DNA from 3 places in the Alteromonas sp. ABV4_150 genome. Region 1 is predicted to be linked to each of the others. Evidence: predicted binding sites of a transcription regulator. Region 1 holds the regulator's gene; each other region holds the start of a gene.
What was found. Region 1 encodes MetJ, which represses methionine synthesis genes. Its sites were predicted from a motif close to TAGACGTCTAGACGTCTA; they were not measured.

Region 2: the regulator MetJ is predicted to act here: its motif matches at 1,955-1,972, upstream of thrA (bifunctional aspartate kinase/homoserine dehydrogenase I).
Region 3: the regulator MetJ is predicted to act here: its motif matches at 1,548-1,565, upstream of metA (homoserine O-succinyltransferase MetA).

What each region holds. Positions count from the first base shown of each region.
Region 1 covers NZ_CM149971.1:2,113,564-2,117,143, forward strand. Annotated here, with positions in the region: gene metF (methylenetetrahydrofolate reductase) at 1-822, opposite strand, end outside; gene metJ (met regulon transcriptional regulator MetJ) at 983-1,315, shown strand; gene ACYX4M_RS09250 (malic enzyme-like NAD(P)-binding protein) at 1,390-2,625, opposite strand; gene ACYX4M_RS09255 (hypothetical protein) at 3,272-3,580, shown strand, end outside.
Region 2 covers NZ_CM149971.1:533,699-537,278, reverse strand. Annotated here, with positions in the region: gene ACYX4M_RS02305 (excinuclease ABC subunit UvrA) at 1-1,767, shown strand, start outside; gene thrA (bifunctional aspartate kinase/homoserine dehydrogenase I) at 2,147-3,580, shown strand, end outside.
Region 3 covers NZ_CM149971.1:2,770,312-2,773,891, forward strand. Annotated here, with positions in the region: gene ACYX4M_RS12040 (chemotaxis protein CheW) at 1-504, shown strand, start outside; gene ACYX4M_RS12045 (chemotaxis protein CheW) at 522-1,013, shown strand; gene ACYX4M_RS12050 (DUF2802 domain-containing protein) at 1,074-1,508, shown strand; gene metA (homoserine O-succinyltransferase MetA) at 1,630-2,568, shown strand; gene ACYX4M_RS12060 (homocysteine S-methyltransferase family protein) at 2,572-3,580, shown strand, end outside.

The sequences.
Region 1 (3,580 bases):
ATAGAAATGGAAGTGTTTTACCCCTTCTTTAGCTAGTACTTTAACTTGGTCCATAGCAATGTTAGCGCCTATTAAATTACGGGTGGCTTGGTCATCGGCATCAAGGCCGTCGAACATTTTGTGCAACCATCCCGGTACATGAACATTTGTGAACCCCGCGAATTTCACAAGTGTTTGGTAGTTGGTTACCGGCAATATACCCGGAACGATATCTAAGTCGACACCAGCTGCAGCAGCGCGGTCTCTAAATCGCAGGTAAACACTTGTGTCGAAGAAGAACTGGGTTATCGCTTCGGTAGCGCCAGCTTCGGCCTTGCGTTTAAGATTTAGCAAGTCGAATTGCGCATTTGGCGCTTCAGGGTGTTTTTCCGGGTAGGCAGCAACTGATATATCAAAATCGGCAACGTCTTTTAGCAAGGCAACAAGATCAGAGGCATACATCTCTGTTTTTTCTACCCCTGGCGGTAAATCGCCACGAAGCGCAACAATACGGCGGATACCTGAGTCCCAGTAGTCTTTTGCAATTTGCTTAAGCTCATCACGGCTAGCATCAACACAGGTCAAGTGAGGAACCGCCGCGACACCGGTTTGCTGCTGAATGCGTTTTACTACGTCGTGGGTTCTGTCACGCTCACCGCTATTCGCGCCGTAGGTTACCGACATGTAGCTTGGCTTTAGCGGCGCTAGACGTTCAACTGACTTCCACAGGGTCTGTTCCATGGCTTCCGTTTTAGGCGGAAAGAATTCAAAAGATACATCAATATCACGCAGTTCCGACAGGGACTGGTTTAATGCATCGATACCTTGTGCGTAAGAAACCATGGTTTATACTCTCAAAAATGTAATCTTATAGACGTTTAGACGTCTAAATTAAAGAATATATGTCTAGACGTCAAGAGGTTTACACTGCTCAATTGACCTTTTCGTGAACTTGTTTAGAATTTCTCTTCATAATATAAAAAGAGTAGACCGAGTTATTACAATGGCAGAATGGAACGGTAAATATATTCACCCCTACGCAGAGCATGGGAAAAAGAGCGAACAGGTAAAGAAAGTCACTGTATCTATACCTATTAATGTGCTTAAAGCGCTTACTGATGAGCGCACCCGCCGCCAGATCAATAATTTGCGCCACGCCACTAACTCGGAACTGTTGTGCGAGGCATTTTTACACGCGTTTACCGGGCAACCTTTGCCTAACGATGACGACTTACGTAAAGACAATCCTAATCGAGTGCCGGCTGAAGCAAGGCGTATTATGGAAGAAATGGGTATTGACCCAAGCTTCGAAAATGATGTGTCTCAAGACGACTGATATTTAGTATTAAAGAGAAACGGCGCTGTGTTGTAAGTGATAATCTTCAACACAGCGCCGTTTTTTATTTACTTTTATTCTTCTGGGCTTTCAGGCACTCGTGCAACGCCCGACTCAATAGCCGCCTTAGATACCGCAGTAGCGATACGTTCACATAAACGCGGGTCCATAGGTTTAGGAATAATGTACTCCTTACCAAATGTCAGGCTATCGCTTTTGCTCGCAGCTAATACTTCTTCTGGAACGGGTTCTTTTGTGATAGAGCGAAGGGCTTCAACCGCCGCCACTTTCATCTCATCATTAATGGCCGTCGCGCGAACATCAAGGGCGCCGCGGAAAATGAACGGAAAGCACAGTACGTTGTTTACCTGATTAGGATAATCCGAGCGACCAGTAGCCATAATTAGGTCTTTGCGTACTTCGTGAGCAAGTTCAGGCTTTATCTCTGGGTCAGGGTTTGAGCATGCAAACACAATTGGGTTCTCAGCCATCAAAGAAAGTGCTTCAGGCGGTAAAACATCAGGGCCTGATACACCAACAAAGATATCAGCGCCTTCCATTACGTCTTCAAGGGTGCGCTTATCGGTATTGTTAGCAAAAAGCTTCTTATGCTCAGTCAAGTCTTCGCGACGAGTGTGGATAACACCTTTTCTATCTAACATGTAGATGCGCTCGCGTTGGGCTCCACACTTAATCAATAGCTCCATACAGGCAACCGCTGCTGCGCCAGCACCCATGCAAACGATTTTAGCGCTCTCTATATTTTTGCCCTGAATCTCCAGCGCGTTAAGCATACCTGCTGCGGTTACAATAGCGGTACCGTGCTGATCATCATGAAATACTGGAATTTTACAGCGCTTAATCAACTCTTGCTCAATTTCAAAGCACTCAGGCGCTTTGATATCTTCTAGGTTGATACCACCGAACGTATCAGCAATATTTGCTACAGTATTGATGAATTCTTCTGTAGTACGATGTTTTACTTCAATATCAATAGCATCTAAACCAGCAAAGCGTTTAAACAAAAGCGCCTTGCCTTCCATGACAGGTTTTGAAGCTAATGGGCCTAAATTACCCAAGCCTAAAATTGCCGTTCCGTTACTAATAACAGCAATAAGGTTGCCTTTACCCGTATACTTATAGGCATTATCTGCATCTTCGGCGATTTCTCTCACCGGTTCGGCGACGCCTGGGCTATAAGCAAGAGCAAGATCGTCGACGCTATCGGCAGGTTTAGATAGCTCTACGCGGATCTTTCCAGGTGTGGGTTTGGCGTGATAGTCGAGTGCGCGTTGTCTAAAATCTGACATGTAAAAAGGTATCCTTAGATGTAGGGTTCATCAGTGTTTACGTTCACGCTCTGTCGCTATTTTATTATCGTTGTAGTTATGGGTAGATAAACGTAAGCGCGTTACAACCAACTAATGACAAAAGTGATTATAAATAGTTGTTAGCACTGGTGTGGTATGTCGGAACTTGCAGACCTAGCGTTAACTCTGCGTGATTCTCCTCACATATCGCTGTTGATATTAGGCCTAACACGTAGGCCAAAATTTAAACACAAAAGCGCCACAAGTCTTAGTAATAGAGCATTATTCATAATATTAATGCTCACTATCAAAGTGCCGTTCGCAACTCTAACACAGCCAATCACTGTGTACATATCTGATCAGAATTATCATTTATCAATGTAGGTTAGGCATACTAATTAGACCAGTAAAATAAGCCTATAATTGCCATTCATAAAATTTATTTTTAACCCTGTTTTCATTCTGTTGGTGTATTGAAAGGCAGTGTGTTGATAGAGTGTTAGTGTGACTGATAGTCTATTAATCCATACCCGTAAAAACAGTTCTTAAAAATATGAATCCTAAAAACCGTCTTTTATTTTTAGGTTTTATATTTCTGATAAACTAGGATGAAAGGCCTCTCAGGATAGCTTTGAAGACAAAGAATATGACAGAAAGAAAACTAATCGCAGTGCTAACTGACGTGTGTGACAACGTAAAATCTGACGATAACGGATTCGTCTGGCTTACTCATCTTGGGTCTTGGAAAACACCTAAAGTTATTGCCGTGTTTAATACGGAGCAGAAGAAGCAGCAAGCGTTGATTAATGGTTGGGATATGGACTTTATAAATCAGGTGAATACTGCGCTTGAATCTATAAAGTCTATTCCCGTCGGTATTTATTTTGATAGTGAAGAAGCGTGTAAAAAACAAAGTAGAGGGGACTGGGATAAACACTTGTCAGGAGTCAAAAAG
Region 2 (3,580 bases), 1.6 Mb from region 1:
AAAACGTCTCAAAAAGAGAAAATGAAGCAGCGAATTGCTCCCTTTATATCTGTTGAAGCATGTCCGGTTTGTCGTGGAAAAAAGCTTAAGCAAAATGCGCTGGCAGTGAAAGTTGATGGCTTAGATATTATTGAATTTTCAAGGCTGCCACTACAGCAAGTTCACGAAAAGCTTCAGGCGTTAAAAAATTCAGTCAAAGGCGAAACGTCAGAGCGTGGTCAGGTGATACGCAATATTACGGGCGACATTATTGAAAGAGTGAAACCGATAATAGCGCTTGGGCTTCATTACCTCTCGTTAGATAGAAGTACAACAAGTATCTCAGTAGGCGAACTGCAGCGGTTGCGTCTGGCGACACAACTTAAATCAAACTTATTTGGCGTTGTCTTTGTGATGGATGAACCTTCATCAGGTCTTCACCCACGCGACGTCGAAGGGCTTATTCACGCGCTTCACAATATTACTGAAACGGGAAATTCGTTGCTTGTTGTCGAGCATAACCCTTACGTTATCAAAGGCGCTAACTGGGTCGTAGACGTAGGGCCGAGGGCTGGAGTGAACGGCGGTGAGCTTGTTTATAGTGGGCCGGTTAAGAAGCTGGCAAGCATTAAAAACTCCCCAACGGCAGACTATGTGTTTAACAACAAAGCCCTAAGCCAGCGTATAAAACGTAAATCATCAGGGGTATTGGGTTTAAAAGACGTGTCCAGAAATAATGTCAGCCATGTTGATATTGATATTCCACTTGGTGTGATGACCTGCGTCACTGGCGTTTCCGGCTCTGGAAAGTCGAGTTTGATTAGCCAAGCATTAGTTGAGTTAGTCAAAGATGGTTTACGTTCGGCTGAGAAAGAAGGGAAACGAGCGAAAGAGACGAGAAAAACGAAAGAACTGCTTACCGACGCCAACTCTCTTCTCGCTCAAGACACTTTTTTACACGAAAGTGAGCCGCAGCAAGGCTTTATTGAAAGCGGACTTGAAGAGTTAAGTCGTATAGTTGTGGTCGATCAGTCTCCCATCGGCAGGACACCCCGTTCAACACTGGCAACCTATACCGGCATATTTGACCAAATCAGAAGTTTATTTGCTTCAACCGAAGAAGCAAAATCCCGTGGTTACGATGCGGGTCATTTCTCGTTTAACGTTGCAAAAGGGCGATGCCCACATTGTGAAGGCTTGGGTGTGGTATCGGTAGAACTACTGTTTATGCCGAGTGTTTATTCCCCCTGTACCGTTTGTAACGGTCAGCGTTTTAACGATAACGTACTGGAAGTTGGTTACAACGAGCATTCTATCGCTAATGTATTATCGCTTACGGTTGAAGAAGCACTATCTGTATTTAGTGGTGATCAAGTTATTAGGCGGGGACTTAAAACGCTAATGAACGTAGGGCTTGGCTATCTAACCCTTGGGCAAAGTGCCACTGAATTATCAGGCGGCGAGGCGCAGCGCATTAAATTAGCGTCAGAACTTAAACGTGCTCAAAATGCTAATACCCTATACGTGCTTGATGAACCTACAACAGGTTTACATCTTTCAGACACTGCATTACTTATGCAGCATTTAAGCACGTTAGTTAAAGCGGGGAATACGGTGGTGATGGTTGAGCACAATATGCAGGTGGCTGGGGCTTGCGACCACATTATTGATATGGGGCCAGGTGCTGGTGATGAGGGAGGAGAAATAGTTGCTGAAGGTAACCCTGAAGACGTTGCTAAAGTTCAGCAAAGTGCAACAGCGCCATTTTTGAAGGCGAGTTTGGCCTGAAGAAGGGTATTTACCGAATGAGTTCTGTTTGAACGATCTTAGAAATAAGTAGTTGTTTAAAGCTACTTAAGTACAAGGAAGCCAATTTAGAAACTGCTTAAACTGTATTTGTACCTCAAAAAGAAATATTAATTAAAGAGTGTTTCATATTTTGCAATACAGTGTAGTGAAAACTGCGGTTGACTTATAGACGTCTATACGGCAAATTGCTTGTATGAAAAAGATTCTACTTACTCGCACCACCATTATGTTAATTACCACCTTAAAAAGGGCGGTCGCTGACTAGTGCAAGTAAGCAAAAGACAACGAAAGCCCGCCTAACAAAGAGCGGGCTTTTTTTTACACACGTTTTAGCATGCGTAACCTTAAGGAGCAGCATATGAAAGTCTTAAAGTTTGGGGGTTCTTCTCTAGCCGATGCACCGCGATACATGCGCGTTATGGAAATTAGCACGGCAACCCACCAAACCGACGGTGCTGCGGTTGTACTTTCTGCCCCAAAGGGGGTAACGAACGCGCTTTCACTACTTTGTGAACAAGCAGCCGCGGGTGAAGATTTCCAGCCATTATTCGATAAGTTGAACGATACGGTTACGGGCATTGCCAACGACCTGAACGATGAGCTCGACGGGTTTGAGCACGCAAGCGTGGTGGAATTTATCATTAGCCACTTATCGGTATTAAAGCAGCACCTTGAAGGTATTAAGCTGCTTGGTGTTGCACCTGATAATGTTGCTGCCGGTATTCTAAGTATTGGTGAATACATCTCGGTGACGCTATTTAGCGCTATGCTATCTGCCAAAGGTATTGCAAATCGCGTTATCGACCCTGTTAAATATGTGCTTGCCGAGGGCGATTACCTGGACAGTATTGCTGACGTATCGTTAAGCAAAGCGCGTTTTTCAGATGTGCCTAGCGATGGTAGTGAATTTTTGGTTATGCCGGGGTTTGTTGCTGTAAACGAAGCAGGCGAAAAAGTAACCCTAGGACGCAATGGCTCTGACTATTCAGCGGCTATCTTGGCAGCCTGTATTGACGCAAGCTGCTGTGAAATCTGGACAGACGTAGATGGTGTTTATAACGCTGACCCCAACCAAGTGGAAGGTGCGGTACTGCTAGATAAGCTTACCTATCAAGAAGCGATGGAACTGTCTTACTTTGGCGCAAAAGTACTTCACCCTAAAACTATCGGCCCTATTGCCCAACACCACATTCCTTGTTTGATCAGAAATACGTTAAACCCGGCAGCCCCTGGTACGCTAATCAGTAATGAAAAAAGCGAGGTGTGGACGTCGGTTAAAGGTATTTCACAGCTTGATAATGTCACTATGTTCAACGTGGCAGGCCCTGGCCTTAAAGGCATGGTTGGCATGGCGAGTCGTGTGTTTGAGGTGATGTCTAACGCCAATATTTCAATTAGCCTTATTACTCAGTCGTCTTCGGAATACTCAATCAGCTTTTGTATTCAAAGCAAAGACGCCGGCCGCGCATTAACGCTACTTGAAGATGCATTTGCGCTAGAGCTACAAAACCAGCTGCTGGACCCTATTGAAGTGCGCCATGACTTGGCCATTGTTACTTTGGTTGGTGACGGTATGCGTCAAACTAAAGGATTGGCAGCGCGATTCTTTAACTCGTTGGCGCAAGCACGAGTGAACAACGTAGCTATTGCTCAGGGCTCTTCAGAGCGCTCCATTTCGACGGTAATTGAAAGTAAGCGTGCAAAGAAAGCAGTAAAGGTCATTCACCAGAATTTTTTCTCTGATCGCCATACCATAGACGTATTCCTAGTGGGGTGTGGCAATGTAGGAACC
Region 3 (3,580 bases), 660 kb from region 1:
AGTGAGTTAAGTACTCCTGAGAAGTTAAAAACTCCACTAAAGGATACTCTCGGTTTTCGTTTTCAGGCGCTATTCTTTGAGGTTGCAGGGCTAACACTTGCGGTACCCCTAACATCGCTAGGTGGTATCCATCAAATTGAAAAAATAGGCCCCTTATTTGGAAAACCTGACTGGTTTATGGGTGTAATGTTGCACAGAGAGTCTAAACTAAATGTTGTAGATTCTGCAAAATGGGTAATGCCAGAAAAATACGACGAAAATCTCGCACAATCGCTCAACTACCGATATCTTATAATGTTAGGAGAGAGTGCGTGGGGATTAGCAAGCGAAAAGCTTGTAAACACGGTCAATTTGACTACCGATGACGTAAAATGGCGCGAGTCCACAGGTAAGCGTCCCTGGTTAGCAGGGATGGTTAAAGAAAAAATGTGCGCGTTAATTGACGTTGAAGAATTAATATCTATGCTTAACAGAGGCTTAGGCAGTAACGACCAGACGCCATAGTATTGGGAGCCAGGTTCATGAGCGACGAAAGAATGAATAATAACGCTACTGACAGCAACGACGAAGTCCTTCAATGGGTAACGTATCGCTTAGGTGAAGAAACTTACGGTATTAACGTAATGCAAGTACAAGAAGTCTTGCGTTATACCGAAATAGCCCCTGTACCCGGCGCGCCTGATTATGTGCTTGGTATAATAAACTTGCGTGGTAACGTGGTAACCGTCATTGATACCCGCGCACGTTTTGGGCTACCGCCAACGGAAATCACGGACAATACACGTATAGTGATTATTGAATCTGACGAACAGGTTGTCGGTATTTTGGTGGATAGTGTAGCCGAAGTGGTGTACCTGAAATCTTCAGAAATTGACAGTGCGCCTAACGTTGGTACTGAGGAAAGTGCTAAGTTTATACAGGGTGTAAGCAACCGCGATGGCGAGCTGCTTATTCTGGTCGACCTTAATAAATTGCTAAGCGACGAAGAGTGGGATGAGCTTAGTAATATCTAAATAAATGAATAGGCGGTATATATTGTTAATGCCGCCTAGATTTCCCCAAGGGTTACGTCCATGGATTGGCAGCTTGCTGCACCTACCTTAATTGAACTTATCTTGTGCGTCGGAATTGTTGTACTTGTTGTTGCTATGAGTATTTTGTACTCACAGATTAAACATTTGCGCGCATCATTAAGTGAAAGTGAGCAGAACTGTGTGTCGGCCATTGCGCGCATTGAAGCGCTTGCTAAAAACGCAAATAATCAACAAACTGAAGCCCAAGCTCGTACATTAGTTATTACTCGCCACCTTCAAGAGCTAGACGAGAAACAAACTGACCTTGAAAACCAGCTTCGTGAGCTCAAGCTCCAAGACCCCTCGTTGCGGCTATATCAAAGAGCGGCAGACCTTGTTAAGCAAGGCGCCAGTATCGACGAGATCATCGAAGCCTGTGATATACCTCGCGCTGAAGCTGAGATGTTAGTTATGGTGCACAAGCAAAACAGCTAGTTATCTTACTTCAGTAAGTACGTTTTAAAAAAAAACGTTTAGACGTCTAGACGTAAAGATGTTGACATATCGCCAGTTATAGACACAATACAGATATTGTAATTTATCACTGGAGTCCTCTATGCCAATTCGTATTCCTGAGCAGTTACCCGCGCAGAACGTACTACTAGGTGAAAATATTTTTACCATGGACATGGACAGGGCTGCTAATCAGGATATTCGTCCTCTTGAAGTCGGCATTCTTAATTTGATGCCGAATAAGATAGAAACAGAAGTGCAGTTGCTTCGCCTGTTGTCAAATACGCCGCTACAAATAAACGTAGATTTGATTCGAATTGATAATCAAGCGCCAAAAAATACCCCGCAATCACATATGGATGCCTTTTATCACGACTTCTCAGCGGTCGCGAATAAAAAATACGATGGGCTTATAGTAACCGGCGCCCCTCTAGCGCTTATCGACTATGAAGAAGTGAAGTATTGGGAGACCATGACCACGATATTGGAATGGGCGCAGCGACACGTTAACTCTACTCTGTATTTGTGCTGGGCTGCTCACGCTGCTATGTATCACTTTTACGGCATAACTCGAAAGATTAGAGATGAAAAGTTTTCAGGAGTTTTTCAACATAAAGTGAACGACCCGAACAATGAGCTTTTAAGAGGCTTCGACCCAACTTTTCACGCTCCCCATTCTCGCTACGGGCATATCGATACTTCTCTGTATAACAGTGTTGAAGGCCTTAGCGTTGTGGCAGAATCTGAGGACGTGGGTGCCTATATCGTAGCGTCAGAAGACAAGCGAATGGTGTTTGTAACAGGCCATCCAGAATATGACCCTGATACGCTTAAAGACGAATACTTACGGGACATTGCCGCGGGTCAAACTCCAGCAATGCCGAAAAACTATTTTGAAGGGGATGATCCAGCCAAGTCTCCTATAGTACAGTGGCGCTCGCACGGCAGCCTATTGTTTACAAACTGGCTGAATTATTATGTTTATCAGACCACGCCTTACGATTTAAGTCAGCTTGCTGAAAAGTCACAGCCAAAGAGGTAGCACGTGAGCCAAAGAGAAATTTCTAGCGCGCAGGCAACGCTTACAGAAGCCGCTAAAAAACGCATTCTTATACTAGACGGTGCGATGGGCACCATGATCCAGCGCCACAAGTTGGAAGAAGAAGATTACCGCGGGACACAGTTTGCAGACTGGCATTGCGACGTAAAGGGTAATAATGATTTGTTGGTTCTTACCCAGCCAGACATTATTTATCAGATTCACTGTGATTATTTTGAAGCTGGCGCAGATATTATTGAAACCAATACCTTCAATGCGACGACTATCGCTATGGCCGATTATGATATGCAGGCTCAATCACGGGATATTAATGTGGCTGCGGCTAAGTTAGCGCGTAAAGCTGCCGACGAATTCACCGCAAAAACACCTGAGAAACCCCGTTTCGTAGCCGGTGTACTTGGTCCAACAAACCGCACCGCTTCCATCTCACCTGATGTCAATGACCCAGGTAAGCGCAACGTCACGTTTGACGAACTAGTGGAAGCGTACAGCGAATCTACTGAAGCCCTTATTGAAGGCGGTGCTGATTTAATCATGCTTGAAACTATCTTCGATACGTTAAACGCGAAAGCGGCGGCATTTGCAGTAGAGTCGGTATTTGAAAAACTCGGAAAGTCTTTACCTGTGATGGTATCAGGTACTATCACCGACGCTTCAGGGCGTACGCTTTCGGGTCAAACCGCGGAAGCATTTTATTACTCAATGCGACACATTAGTCCGTTTTCCTTCGGCTTAAACTGCGCACTGGGTCCAGACCTATTGCGTCAATACGTAGATGAAGTAGCCAATGTGAGTGAGTGCTTCATATCCGCACACCCTAATGCAGGCTTACCTAACGAATTTGGTGAATACGATATGGAAGGTCCAGAGATGGCCGAGCATATCAAAGAATGGGCGCAATCAGGGCTAGTAAATATCGTAGGGGGGTGTTGTGGCAGTACCCCAGAGCACATTCGCGATATAGCCAGTGCGGTTGAAGGTCTCGCGCCACGCA